One region of the Cellulomonas sp. zg-ZUI22 genome, then DNA from elsewhere that is predicted to be linked to it. Evidence: riboswitches for the same ligand, from Rfam matches in the RefSeq annotation. Region 1 holds a riboswitch; the other holds the start of a gene.
The links. A riboswitch is a leader RNA that binds a small molecule or an ion and turns the genes downstream of it on or off. The one in region 1 is predicted to bind S-adenosylmethionine.
Positions count from the first base shown of each region.

Region 2: another riboswitch for S-adenosylmethionine. It lies ahead of J1G43_RS03145 (hypothetical protein); the one in region 1 lies ahead of J1G43_RS05035 (aminotransferase class V-fold PLP-dependent enzyme).

Region 1 covers NZ_JAFMUZ010000001.1:1,111,214-1,118,217, forward strand. The annotation lists gene J1G43_RS05025 (rhodanese-like domain-containing protein) at 1-262, opposite strand, end outside; SAM riboswitch class I at 267-364, opposite strand; gene J1G43_RS05030 (GNAT family N-acetyltransferase) at 464-1,033, shown strand; SAM riboswitch class IV at 1,090-1,203, shown strand; gene J1G43_RS05035 (aminotransferase class V-fold PLP-dependent enzyme) at 1,239-2,675, shown strand; gene J1G43_RS19555 (GNAT family N-acetyltransferase) at 2,795-3,880, shown strand; gene J1G43_RS05050 (pentapeptide repeat-containing protein) at 3,901-4,506, opposite strand; gene J1G43_RS05055 (MaoC/PaaZ C-terminal domain-containing protein) at 4,667-5,587, opposite strand; gene J1G43_RS05060 (3-oxoacyl-ACP reductase) at 5,584-6,975, opposite strand.
Region 2 covers NZ_JAFMUZ010000001.1:680,860-687,863, forward strand. The annotation lists gene J1G43_RS03120 (hypothetical protein) at 1-664, opposite strand, end outside; gene J1G43_RS03125 (hypothetical protein) at 661-969, opposite strand; gene J1G43_RS19540 (hypothetical protein) at 1,097-1,771, shown strand; gene J1G43_RS03135 (HD domain-containing protein) at 1,768-2,232, shown strand; gene J1G43_RS03140 (ADP-ribosylglycohydrolase family protein) at 2,311-3,264, shown strand; SAM riboswitch class IV at 3,350-3,462, shown strand; gene J1G43_RS03145 (hypothetical protein) at 3,477-4,154, shown strand; gene J1G43_RS03150 (hypothetical protein) at 4,232-5,467, opposite strand; gene J1G43_RS03155 (hypothetical protein) at 5,623-6,498, opposite strand; gene J1G43_RS03160 (DUF6318 family protein) at 6,528-7,004, opposite strand, start outside.

The sequences.
Region 1 (7,004 bases):
GCTCGTCGCCCGGCGCGACGCCCGCCGCCGAGAGCTGGTCGAGGAACGCGGCGTTCGGCCGCCCCGAGGGGTAGGAGACCCACTCCACCAGTGCCGCCTGGCGGCCGAGGCCGCGCAGGTCCGGCACGCCGACGTAGCGCCACTCGGCGTCCGTGCGGACGTCGACGAGGACGGCGTCGTCGCGCTCGGCGAGCAGGTCCCAGGCCTCGGTGGGGGTGAGGTCCCCGGCGTACCCGGGTGCGGGACGTGGCTGCACGGTCATGGTCCTCCCATCGTCTCTGGCGGTAGCACCCTCGGCCACGGTCGCCCGTGCGGGTTGCTGCGGCGTCGTCGAGCCAGATCTCTCGGCCGCTCTGGATGGTCGCCGCGATGCTACGCCAGGGTGCGTCGCCACCGGCAGGGCGTCTCACGCACGCCCCGCCGCGGTGCGACGGGGCCGCGGGCCGTGCCAGGGTGGTGCGCGATGGACGCCCCCGAGGACCTCGTGCTGCGACCCGTGACCCCTGATGACGTGCCGGCGCTGACGCGTCTGCTGCACGACGCGTACGCGGACCTCGCCGCGCGCGGCCTGAACTTCACGGGTGCCACCCAGGACGAGGCGACGACCGCCCGGCGCAGCCTCGGTGTGGGCGCCTCGTGGGTGCTGGTCGACGCGGCCGGCGGCCTCGCGGGCACCATCACCGCGACCAGCCCTCCTGGCCGCGGCATCAAGGCGCTCACCGACCTGGCGCTCGAGCCGGACCGCGTCTGGCTCAACCAGCTCGCCGTCCGTCCGGACCTGCGGGCGCGAGGGCTGGCGACGTACCTGTGGGGCGTGCTGCGCGAGTGGTCCCTCGCGCGCGGCATGCGGTCGGTGGGCCTGGACACGGCGGAGCCCGCTGCGCCGCTGCGCGCGATGTACCGGCGGTGGGGCTTCGTCGACGCCGACGTCGTGCAGTGGCCCGGCAAGACGTACCGCAGCGTGGTGATGCTGCACAGCCTGGAGCGCGCGCCGCGAGGTACGGAAGGTGAGACGGCGCGTCTCGCATCCTGAGAGCGGCGGCGTGGTGCCGTTGACATGCCCGCGCCGGGCGGCCGATCCTCGACACAGGTCATGAGCGCCAGCGACAAGCCCCGGCTCGCTGGCCGGCAACCCTCCTCCGCGGTGGGGTGCCCCGGGTGACGACCTGGCCGCGCGCCGTTCGGCGCCGGCAAGCGCGGGGCCCTCGGCGGTCCCCGGACCGTTCCGGAGGAGCACCATGACCACGATCACCGAGCTGTTCGCGTGTGCCGACGAGGCGTCGGGCACCGCGGCCCCCGGACCGCGCAGCGGGGACGCGCCGCTGCTGCCGGTCGTCGGCGCGTCGACCACCGTCCCGCTCGTCGACGGCACCAGCCGCACCTACGCCAACCTCGACTGCGCCGCCAGCGCCCCCGCGCTGGAGTCCGTGGGCGCGCGCGTCGCCGAGGTGCTGCCGCTGTACGCCTCGGTGCACCGCGGCGCCGGCTACCTGTCGCAGGTCTCGACCGCGCTCTACGAGACGTCCCGGCAGTCGATCGCCCGCTTCGTGGGGGCCCGCGAGGACGACGTCGCGATCATCACGCGCAACACCACCGACTCGCTCAACCTGCTCGCCGGCGTCGTGCCGCACGGCGAGGCGGTGCTCGTCCTCGACGTCGAGCACCACGCCAACCTGCTGCCGTGGGTGCAGCACAGCGGGGGCGGGCAGTCCGGGACGGGGCGCGTCGCGACCGTCCTGCCGGTGCAGCCGACGGTCGCGGCCACGCTCGACGCGCTGCGCACCGAGCTCGCACGCCGCCCGTACGCCCTGGTGACCGTGACCGGGGCGTCGAACGTGACGGGGGAGGCGCTGCCGCTGGACCGGGTGGTCGCGCTCGCGCACGGTGCCGGTGCCCGGGTCGCCGTGGACGGTGCGCAGCTGGTGCCGCACCGGGGGTTCTCGCTGGCCGCGACGGACGTCGACTACGTCGCGTTCTCCGGCCACAAGACGTACGCCCCGTTCGGTGCCGGCGCCCTCGTGGGGCGCCGGGACTGGCTCGACACGGGCACGCCGTACCTCGCAGGGGGAGGTGCGGTGCGTGACGTGCGGGCCGACCGGACGGTCTGGCAGCCGGCACCTGCCCGGCACGAGGCCGGGTCGCCCAACGTGCTCGGGGCGATCGCGCTCGCGCAGGCCTGCGACACGCTCGCCGACCTGCCCGCGGGTGCGCTCGAGGCGCACGAGCAGGCGCTGCGGGACCGCCTGGTGCGAGGCCTCGAGCGGCTCGACGGCGTGCGCGTCGCGCGGATCTGGCCGGACTCGACCGACCCGGTGGGCGTCGTGACGTTCACGGTGGCGGACCTGAACCCGGGCCTGGTCGCGGCGTACCTGGCGGCCGAGCACGGCATCGGCGTGCGCGACGGGCGGTTCTGCGCGCACCCGCTGCTCGCGCACCTCGGGGCGTCCCACGGCGCCGTGCGCGCGTCGGTCGGGGTCGGGACGACGGCCGAGCACGTGGACCGGCTCGTCGCCGCGCTCGGCGTGCTGCTGGTGCGCGGGACGCAGGCGGAGTACGAGGTGGTCGACGGCTGCTGGTCCGTCGTCGACGACACGCGCCCGCTCATCGAGGTGCAAGGGCTGGACCACCTGGCCGCGACCGCGGCGGCCGCCTGCGGGCCGGCGCTGGACGACTGAGGCGCACCGACCCGGCCGTCGCGCCGGCGACGCGCGCCCCGCGGCGGGCGACGTCCCACCGTGCGGGACACCCGCGAATCCGCTGGTCGCCCGGTCGGGGCGGGGGGAGGATCGTCCGCGTGCTCCACGACCTGACGCTCGACGGCCACGGTGTGCGCCTCGTCCCCCTCGCCGAGGACCACGCGACGGCGCTCGCGGCCTTCGTCGACGACCGGGTGTGGGCGGGCATGACGTCGCCCACGCCCCGGGGCGTCGACGATCTGCGGGACGTCGTGCGGACGGCCCACGGGACGCCGGCGCGGTACGCGTTCGCGGTGCTCGTGGACGGCGAGGTGGTCGGGTCCACGTCGTTCTACGACGTCGACCTGCGGATGGGACGGCTCGAGGTCGGGCACACGTTCTCCGACCCGCGCGTGTGGGGCACGCACGTGAACCCCGCCTGCAAGCTGCTGCTGATGGCGCACGCCTTCGACACGTGGGACGTCGCGCGCGTCGCCTACCGCGTCGAGGCGCGCAACGCCCGGTCGATCGCGGCGGTCACCCGGCTCGGTGCCCGGCCGGAGGGTCGGCTGCGGGGGCACCGTGTCGCCGCCGACGGGACGCGCCAGGACTCGCTGTACTTCTCGGTGCTCGCGGACGAGTGGCCGGACGTGCGCGCGGGGCTCGAGGAGCGGCTCGCCGGGGACGGGGTGCCCGCCGCGCGCACGTCGGTGCTGCTGCTCGGCGGGCGGTCCGGGGTCGGCAAGTCGACGGTCGCCGCGGCGGTCCACGACCTGCTCGTCGCGCGGGACGTGCCGCACGCCTGGGTCGAGGGTGACGCGCTGGACCTCGCGCACCCGGCGCCGTGGGAGCACGGCGTGGCCGAGGCCAACCTGGCGGACGTCTGGCGTCGCTACCGCGCCCTGGGGTACCGGCGGCTGGTGTACACGAACACCGTCAGCGTGCTGCAGGCCGACGTGCTCGCCGCCGCCGTGGGGGACCGCCCCCACGTGACGTCGGTGCTGCTCACCGGCTCGGACGCGACCGCGCGGGAGCGGCTGGGCCGGCGCGAGCACGGCGCGTCGTACGACGCGCACGTCGCGCGCTCGGACGCCGCCGCGGTGCGGCTGGGCGAGCGGGCCGGCACGGGCGTGCACCGGGTCGCCACCGACGGTCGGACGCCGCAGGACGTCGCCGCGGAGGTGGTCGCGCTCGCGGGCTGGTGAGCCGCGGTGCGGTCGAGGGGTCAGTCCTCGACGACGAGCCCGACGTGGTGGGCGAGCAGAGGTGCCAGGTCCAGCAGCTGGTCGTGGGTGACCTGCGCGCCGCCGAGGCTGCCGACCCCCTCGACGACCCGCAGCCGCGCGCCGCGCAGGTCGCACGCCACCAGGCGTGCCTGGGTCGCGTCGAGGCGGCGCAGGTCGCAGTCGACGACGGTGAGCCGGCGCACGCGCGCGTGGCTCAGGTCCAGGTCACCCAGCGTCACGCCCTCCAGCCGCAGCTCGTCCACCGTGGACTCGCGCAGGTCGAGGTAGTCGATCTTGCCGCCGACGACGTGGACCCGCGTCCACGTGGAGCCGAACGCGGTCAGCGCGCCGACGCGCACGCCCGTCAGCGTCACGTCCCGCCACGTCGAGGACGGTGCGGGCAGCGCACCGGCGCGCACCCCCGTCCAGGTGGTGTCGAGGACCCGCACGCCGTCCATCGTGACCTGGTCGAGGTCGCAGTCCTCGACCTCGCAGTCGAGGAACCTCGCGCGTGACGCGTCGCGGCCGGTCAGGTCCAGCCCGCGGAACGCCAGGCCGTCGAGGTCGGCGTCGGGCTCGAGGTCGTACGCGTCACCGTTCAGCATGGCCCGACCCTCCCACGGACCGCGGACACCCTCGCCCGACGGCCTCCCGGGCGAACGCCGTTGCGCACCGCGGCCCCCAGCCGGCGAGAGGGCGATCCAGCACGGGTGGGGTGTGCTGGATCGACCTCTCGCGGACTGGGGGCCGAGCGCTCGCGGGCGGTCAGGACAGCGGGGTGACCTGCCCCGCGAGGTGCAGCCGGCCCGAGCGCGGGTGCCAGACGGTGAACGCGTGCCCGTCGCCGTCCGGGGCGACCCGCACGTCGGGCGTCGCGGGCAGCAGGACCGGCGCGGCGAACTCGACCGACCAGACGAACGCGTCGCCGCGTGCGGCGCCCACGTCCGCGAGGGCCCGCGACGCCGTGTACATGCCGTGCGCGATCGCCCGCTTGAACCCCAGCGCCCGCGCGGTGACGGGCGACAGGTGGATGGGGTTGCGGTCGCCGGAGACGGCGGCGTACCGGCGACCGACGTCGGCCGGCAGCTCCCAGCGACCCGTGCGCACCGGCGGCGTGAACTCGGGGCGCGGGGTCTCGTCGCGGGGCGCGTCGGGCAGGCGGACGGCCTTGGCGAGGTACGTCGAGACACCGAGCCAGGCGACCTCGCCGTCGGCGCTCACCTCGGTGACGAGGTTCACCTGGGTGCCCGAGCGGTGCGGCCGCAGGTCCTGGGACCAGGCCCGCACGGCGAGCCGGTCGCCGAGCGCGAGCGGACGGCGCTGCTCGACGCGGTTGGCCAGGTGCACCATCCCGAGCAGTGGCAGCGGGAAGTCCGGACGGACCATCAGCGCCATCGCCACCGGGAACGCCAGGACGTGCACGTACCCCGCCGGCAGCGCGTCCGTGCCGGGCTCGTGGAGCAGGTGCTGGTACGCGGTCAGGTGGTCGGCGTCGGCGTGGACGTCGTGCACGACGTAGGTGACGTCGGGCAGCCCGCGGGACGTCGCCCGCGCGCCACCGGGCACCACCGAGCGTGCGGAGGCGACCAGCCCACGGCCGTAGAGCCCGCCGAGCCCGGGAACGGCGGGCAGGACGACCTCGGTCGCCGGCCCGGACGTCGGCCCGGACGTCGGACCGCCTGTCACCGGCCCACCATGTTCTGGCCGCAGACGCGCAGCGTGCGCCCGACGATCCCCCCGGCGGCCGGGGAGGCGAGGAACGCGATGGCCTCCGCGACGTCGACGGGCAGGCCGCCCTGCTGCAGGGAGTTCAGCCGGCGCGCGACCTGCCGCGTGACGGCCGGGATCCGCGCGGTCATCTCGGTCTCGATGAACCCCGGGGCCACGGCGTTGGCGGTCCCGCCGAACGGCACGAGCAGCGGTGCGGTCGCCCGGACCATGCCGATGACGCCGCCCTTGGACGCCGCGTAGTTGGTCTGGCCGCGGTTGCCGGCGATGCCGGACGTGGACGCCAGCGAGACGATGCGCGGCGCGTCCACGAAGTCCCCGGAGGTCAGCAGCGCCTCGTTGATGCGCAGCTGGGAGTCGATGTTGACGGCCAGCACGGACGACCACTTGTCGTCGCTCATGTTGGCGAGCAGCTTGTCCCGCGTGATGCCGGCGTTGTGGACCACGATGTCGAGCCGGCCGTGACGGCTCCTGGCGTGCTCGAGGATCCGCTCGCCGGCGTCGGGCGCGGTGACGTCGAGCTGCAGGGCGGTGCCGCGCACGCGGTTGGCGACCTGCGCGAGCTGCTCGCCCGCCGCGGGCACGTCGACCGCGACGACCGTGGCACCGTCCCGCGCGAGCGCGTCGGCGATGGCCGCGCCGATGCCGCGCGCGGCACCCGTGACCACCGCGACCTTGCCGGTGAGCGGCTTCTCCCAGTCGGTGGGCAGCTCGCCCGCGTCGGAGTCGACCTCCAGCAGCTGCCCGTCGACGAACGCCGACCGCGCGGACAGGAAGAACCGCAGCGCGGCGACCACGCTCGGCGCGGTGACGGGCACCGGCTCGGCGACGACGACGCCGTTGCCCGTGCCGCCGGCGCGCAGCTCCTTGGCCAGCGACCGCAGGAACCCGTCGACCCCCTGCCGGGCGGCCGCGACGGCCGGGGCGTCGGAGTCCAGGGCGGGCCGCGAGATCGTGACGACCCGTGCGCCGCCGCGCAGCGACCTCAGGGTGCTCGCAGCCGCCAGCACCGGTGCGGTGAGGTCGTCCGGGTGCTCGACGTCGGTGAGCACGAGCACGACGGCCGCGTACCGGGTGTCCGGCGACGCGTGGCGGTGCACCTCGACGTCCCAGCCGTCGAGGACGGCCGGGGCGTCACCGGTGGGGGTGGCGCCGCCCGGGGGCGAGGACAGCAGCGTCGCGACCGCGTCGGCGTCGGGCCCGGAGCCCAGCACCAGCGCGGGGCCGTCGAGCAGCGGCCGGCCGGGGCGGTGGCGGCGCAGCACGGCGGGGCGCGGCAGGCCGAGCTGCTTGGCGAGCTTCTGGGTGAGCCCGTTGTTGACGAGCTCGAGGTAGCGGTCGGTCATCACGACTCCTGCGTCGTCGGGTCCGGCGG
Region 2 (7,004 bases), 430 kb from region 1:
TCCACCCGACGATCCGCAGGGCGTCGGCCAGGAACCGGAAGACCGCCACGTGTCGGCCGATGAACTCGCGGACCCCGTCCAGGTGGGTGTCGATCCACGTGCCGAGGTCGGCGGTGGTGCGCTCCCACCAGTCGCCGATGGCCGCCCCGGCGTCGGTGACGGCCTCCCAGGCCTGCCCGGCCTTGTCGGCGACCCACTGGGTGCCGTCGGCCGCGGCGTCGGAGGCGTCGTCCCACCGGTCGGCGAACCAGTCGCCGATCCCGCGGGACTCCTGGGCCTGCTGCTCGTCGGCCTCGACCTCGGCCTGGGAGGTCGCCGCCCAGGTCAGGGTCGTGCCGCCGTCGCCGATCGGGGAGGAGGTGAACGGCACCGCGAGGGGTGCGGGGTCGACGTCGAGCACGGGCAGCGGTCCGCCCATCGACCCGTACCGCAGCTGCTCCAGCGCCCGGGCCCGGTCCAGGTGCCGGTCGACCACGGGCAGCACGTGGGTGCCCAGCCGGTCACGGGCGCCCAGCACGTCGTCGAACCCCGAGGTGCGCACCCCGAGCGCCAGCGCCCGCGACCGCAGCGATCCCCAGTCCGCGTCCAGCGACTCCCGCACCGCCGCGACGTCCGAGCGCACACCCGCGACCGCGTCCGCGCTGACCTCCACCACCCGGGTCACGACGCGGGCCTCCGCTCGGCGGCCTCCTGCTCGTCCTCCGCGCGGGTGAGCGCGCGCCGGGCCTGCTGCAGGTCGTCCAGCACGGCCTGCTCAGCCCGGTCCAGGCCATGAGTCAGCTGGTCGGTCAGGGGCACCAGCTCGTCGTGGTGCAGCCGGTGCGCGGCGGTGCCCGTCCAGCTCCCGGGTGCGCCGACCGTCCCGGTCGCGCGCCGCAGCGAGGGCACGCGCGCGCGGGCGGCACGCACGGCGGCGAGCAGGGCCTGCAGCTCCTGCACGCGCTGCTCGGCCGCGTCGACGGCGGTCATCGGGCGTCCCTCCGGGTCGTCGGTGGCTGCCCGAAACATACTGGTTCGACCCGTGTCGTGGGCGTCGTCCCGAGGGTGAGGTGTTTCGCCCCGTTCGCGCCGCCGTCCCTCGCTAGGCTCGCGGCTTGTGAGCACCGCAGCCGCACCCCCGGGACGTCGCGCCGGGACGCCTGCGCGCCCGCCGTTCGCCTTCACGCTGCAGGCGCCCGCCGGCTGGCAGACGCTGCGCGGGGACTCGGCCTCGCTCGGCGACGACCTGCTCGCGCTCGTCGCGCGGACCCCGCTGTGGGCGGCGCTGGACGACCGCCGCCGCGGCGGCCTGGGGTACCTGCTGCACGGCGTCGCGCGGGCGAGCGCCGCCAGCGGTGCGCTCGCGACGTTCCTGCACCTGCCGACGGACGTCACCCCGGAGCAGCACGACGAGCCCGACGTCTCGACCATGAGCCTGACCTGGCTGCGCACCGCGCCGGTCCGGGCCGACCTCGACCTCGCGCGGCTCGTGCTGCGGGCGGGGGAGCCCGTCGCCACGGGCCTGGGTCCCGGGCTCCTGGCGACGCGCTCCGAGCAGACCGTCACCGGCGGCGAGCAGCACACCGTCCAGGTGGCCGCACCCGTGCCGGACTCGATCTGGCTGGCGGTGCTCACCGGCACCACCACGGGCGAGCCGCACGTGGCCGCGTTGGAGCAGGCCGTCCGCGCGCTGGCGACGAGCCTCACCGTCGACCGTCCCGCCGCGGGCGCACCTGGTCCGGATCCCGCACCGGATCCCGCCCCCGACCCCGCCCCGGACGGCGCGTCGTGACCGACCTCGTCACCACCGCGCGCCGGATCGCGACCGACGCCCACCGTGGCCAGAGCGACAAGGCCGGTGCGCCTTACATCGGGCACCCGGCGCGCGTGGCCGCGCACGCCGCAGCCGCCGGCGGTGACGAGCGCGTGGTCGCCGCCGCGTGGCTGCACGACGTGGTCGAGGACACCGACGTCACCCCCGACGACCTGCGCGCCGCCGGCATCCCGGACGACGTCGTCGCGGCGGTCGTCGCGGTGAGCAAGGTCGCCGGTGAGCCCCTGGAGGACTACATCGCACGCGTGCGGCGCGACCCGCTGGCCGTGGCCGTCAAGACGGCGGACCTGGCGGACAACACGGACCCCGCCCGGCTCGCGGCCCTGGACGACGCGACCCGGGCGCGACTGGTGGCGAAGTACGCGCGCGTCCGGCAGCTGCTCGCCGGCCCACCCGCCGGGGCAACCGCCGACGGGTGACGCGCAGGCCCTCCGACCAGCGATGTCGGTGCCTCGTGGCACCCTCGGGCACCCGCTGTCCCCGCCCCCGGAGGTCCCATGCCCCTCACCCCTGCCCAGACCGACCGCGCCATCGGCGCCCTGCTCGGCTCCGCCGCGGGCGACGCCCTGGGCGCCGGCTACGAGTTCGGTCCGCCGCTGCCCGACGACCAGCCTGTCCACATGGCCGGGGGCGGCAGCTTCGACTGGGAGCCGGGGGAGTGGACCGACGACACGTCCATGGCCGTGCCGATCGCGCAGGTGCTGGCCGACGGCGGCTCGCTCGCCGACGAGGCGTGCCTCGACCGGATCGTCGCCGCGTGGGCGGAGTGGGCGCTGACCGCCACGGACATCGGGGTGCAGACCAGCACCCTGCTCGACGCCCTGCCGGAGCCCACCGCCGCAGCGGCCCGTCGGCAGTCCGCTGAGCACTATGCCGCCAACCCCCGGCACGCGGGTGGCAACGGCACGCTCATGCGCACCGGCCCCGTGGCGCTCGGGTACCTCGGCGACGGTCGGGAGGAGGCGCTCGCGGCGGCCGCGCGCGCCGTCTCCGACCTCACGCACGGCGACCCCGACGCCGGGGACGCGTGCGTGCTGTGGTCGCTGGCGGTGCGGCACGCGGTGCGCGAGGGCGTCGTCGACCTGACGGCGCAGCTCACGTGGCTCCCGGCGGACCGGCGGGCACGGTGGGCGGCCGTCATCGCCGAGGCGGAGGAGTTGCAGCCGGCGGACTTCGCCAAGAACGGGTGGGTGGTGCAGGCGCTGCAGGGCGCCTGGTCGGCCCTGCACCACGGCGCGGACCTCGTCGACGTCCTGGAGCGCGCCGTGCGCGGGGGACGTGACACCGACACGGTCGCGGCGATCGCCGGTGCGCTCGCCGGTGCGGCGCACGGCGCCGCGGCTGTGCCCGCCGAGTGGCGGCAGAAGCTGCACGGATGGCCGGGCCTCGACGCCGACGACCTGGCCGACCTGGCCGTGCGCGCGGTGGGCGGTGGCCCGGGCGCAGCCTGAGGGAGCCGGGCCGTCAGCTGGTGACGACGGTCTGGATCTCCCCGACGGGCCGGTGATGTCAGCCCTTGCCGCTACCGTGGGCCCCGATCACGAAGCTCGGCCACAAGCCCTCCGGCAGGCCGACTGGCAACCGCGCAGAGCGCACGGTGCCCCCGGAGGAAGATCCGCCCGCGCCGCCGGCACGGGAAGACGCTCGACCTCCGGGAGAACCCGTGTCCGACCTCGCTCTCGATCCCCCCACCCACGTGGTGTGCGTGTCCACCTCACCGGGCCACGTCGTCCAGCCGGAGCTCGTCGCCCGCGCCGTCGCCGCCTCCGGGACGCCCTGGCGGCTCACGGTCGTGGGGCCGCACCGCATCGGCCTCGAGCACGCCTCCGGTGCCACCGCGACCTGGTGGCTGCACGACCACGCACCGTTCGTCGCCCACCTGCGCACCGACGACCCGACCGTGTGGGTGCACGACGACCTCGGGGTGGTGCGCGTGGGGGACCGGTACGTCGCCGTGGCGTCACGCGAGGAGCGGACACCGTGCCTGCGGACGCTGCAGCGACGTCCCGGGCGCACGGTGGCATGGCAGGTCGCCTCGCTGCAGCCCGAGGAGGGCGCCGACGACGGGCGGCCGATCCCGCCGCACACCGCGACGCTCTACCACCTGGACCCGCCGCTGCGGCACGGGCGCGGCCCCGACGCCGCGCCGGTCGACTGGGTGCTCGTGCTGGCCTACCAGTACCGGGGGCGGGGGGTCACGGCGATCCACCACGCCGACGCGACCGGACGGGTCCTGTCCGACGTGCTGCTGCCCGGCAGCACCATCGACGCCGCGGACGACGCCACGGCGCTGAGCGGCATCGGGTACGAGATCGCGCTGCCTCCGGGTCTCGAGGCCTGAGGTGATCGCCGGACGGCGCCGCGCCCCTGGCCCCGGGGCGGCGTCGTCCGGCGGTGCCGGGACGTCCCGGCCGACGATCACCCCGGGACGAGCTGCCCGAGCAGCGCCTCGAGCTCGACCCGTACCGTCGTGATCCGCGTCTGCTCCGCGAGGATCTCCTCATCCGTGGCCCGCAGCGCCTCCGTGCGGGCGGCGAGCTCCGCCTCGTCCCGGGCGAGCAGGGCGCGCGCATCGGCCAGCAGCTCGTCGGCCGGCGCCTGCGGCAGCGTGGTGCCGTCGCGCCACGTCCACGACAGCAGCGACCGCGCGCGCTGGGAGGCCGGCAGCGACGCGAGGCGCGCCTCCTCCTCCTCGATCGTCGCGCGGTACTGCGCGAGCTCGTCGGTGTCCGCGTCGAGCTCCATCGTGGCCCTGACCTGCTCCATCTGACGGCCCTCGAACGTCGCCAGTGCGGACTCGTACTCGGTGGTGAGCTGGTCCAGCTGCTGCTCGAACGCGGTGTGCACCCCCACCAACGACTCCCTGTCGGCGATGAACCGCCCGTACAGCCCCTCGAGCGCCGGGTCGAGCCCACCCGGCTGCCACACCTGCGTGCCGAGGTACGCGAACAGCTCGGTCGCGCGGTTGGCCGGTGTGCCGCCGACGGATCCGGCGAGCTGCTCGTGCAGGTCGTCGGCCGGGTCGATGCCGGCGACGACCGGCTCCAGCGCCGCCAGCGCCGTCGCCTGCTCATCCGCCGTGAGCTCGTTCCACGCGGCGTGCAGCAGCTCGTGCGCGGCGGTCTCGACGACGAACCCGCGCAGGCGGGGGTCCGCCGGCTCGTAGACGACGATGCGCCCACCGGTCTCCAGACCGCCGGCGGCCGTGTGGTAGCAGCCCACCGCGCCACCGCTCTGCCCGGCGGGGGCGTCGCCGCGGTCGCACCGCCCCGTGAACTCCGCCGCACCCAGCAGCTCCGGCTCCGACCGGTACAGCAGGTCGCGCCCCTCGTCGGTGAGGAACATCTCGGTGGCCAGCGCGGCGACCTCGGCGGTCGGCTCCGGCACCCGGCCCGCGACGATGCCGTCGAGGAACGGCGCGTCCACCTCCCGCAGGAAGCCCGGCAGGACGGCCGTGACGACCCACCACCCGCCGAGCGCGAGCGCGACGACCACCGCGAGCCGGCCCAACAGGCTCCGCCGCCGCGGCGGCGGGGGCAGACGGCCGTCGTCCGGGCGCCACGCAGGCGGTGCGACCGTGAACCCGGCCGTCTCGTCGACGACCCACTGCGGCACGCGGCCGGTCGGCGAGCGCGGCAGGTCGTCGGGGGGCACGGTCACAGGTTCACAGATCGGCAGACCGGACGAAGGGATTGAGGGCCGGAGCGGGGCATCCGGTCCACGGTGACCGCTGCCGGAGCCGTTCACCGTGCCGGTGAAGGGCTCTTCCGGTGCGGGCCGGTGGCCTGGCCAGGGTCCTCGCACGGCGGTCAGCAGTCGGGTGGGGTGGGTCGATCGGTGCACAGGTCACCCACCAGCCGGCTGGTCCGTTCCTCCACGGTGAAGGGGGTGGTGGTCGCGGTGGTCGTGGCCGTGCCGTCGACGTCCCGCCAGACGGCGCTGCCGTCGACCTGGTAGCGGCCCGTCCACTCGGCCGTGGACGTGATCGCGGTGGTGCCGGGGTGCTCGTACTCGTGGAACACGTCGTGCTGGGGGTGCGGTCGGCCGGGGGAGGTGGTGCGCAGCGTGTGCCCGTCCCCGAAGTCGTACGTCCAGGAGCGCGGCGTGGCTTCGACGGTGACGCCGTACCCCAGCAGCTCGGTGCGCAGCGTCACGGGCGCGGGGTCGGTGTAGACGATGGTCTCGATGTTCACCAGCACCCACCCACGGTCCGGCTGCAGGGTCAGCGGCGGTGCCGGCAGCGGAAGGCGACGGAAGTCCTCGGCGGTCAGGACGGGCAGGAGGTCGACACCGCATCCGCCGGCGTCGATGTCGGTCCACTCGCCCCAGGGGGAGGCGGCGGTGGCGCGCTCTCGTCGCCACATCGGCATGACGAGGGTGTCTCCCTCCTCGCACTGCACGGACGCGCGCGCGAGGTCGGCACCCGTGGCGCAGCTCCCGTCCTCCATGCCCATGACCCACATCCCGGCGGCCTCGCGGCAGAAGGGTGCCCGTTCGTACTCGAAGAGCCGTTGCTCAGGGGTGACCGACAGGTTTGCGCGCCCCAACTCCTCGGCGCGGGACGCGGAGATGTGAGCCGACTGCTCGGACAGGTGGCCACCGAAGGCGGGGTCTCCGTCCGCGCGGGCGGGTGTCGTGAGGAAGACCGTCACCGTCATCGTCGGCACGATTGCTGCGGTGACCATGAGGGTTCGCAGCCGCGGTAGGCGACGAATCATGTCGTTGGGCCGGAGGCAGGGCCTACTTCGTCGACGATCCATGACGCGTCCGTCCACGTCATCACGACGTCGATCTCGTGATCCTCCGGCGGGTGCACCTCCACGATGGACCCGTCGTCCTTCACGTCCTCTGACTCGCCGATGACGACGTGGAGGCGTGCTGAATACCACCGGCCGGCATCGACCTCGGTCCCGGCGGCCGAGCGCACGTGGACCTCGCCGATGTTGCGCAGTCCCGCCGTGCGGCGACTCTCCACGTCCTCCCGCACGCCCGCGCAGAACGTGCAGCCCGGGGCGGACATCGTGTCCCATTCACTCAGTTCCCCGGTGGCATTCGCGTAGGCGTACAGCGACATGAAGTAGCCGGCTGCCGCCGCGGCTCCTTCGGCGCTCGGCTCGGCCATCGCGGCAGGGCGCGTCGGCGGGGTCGCGGGGTCTGGCGTCGAGGGCGGAGCCGCAGACGACATGGGGGT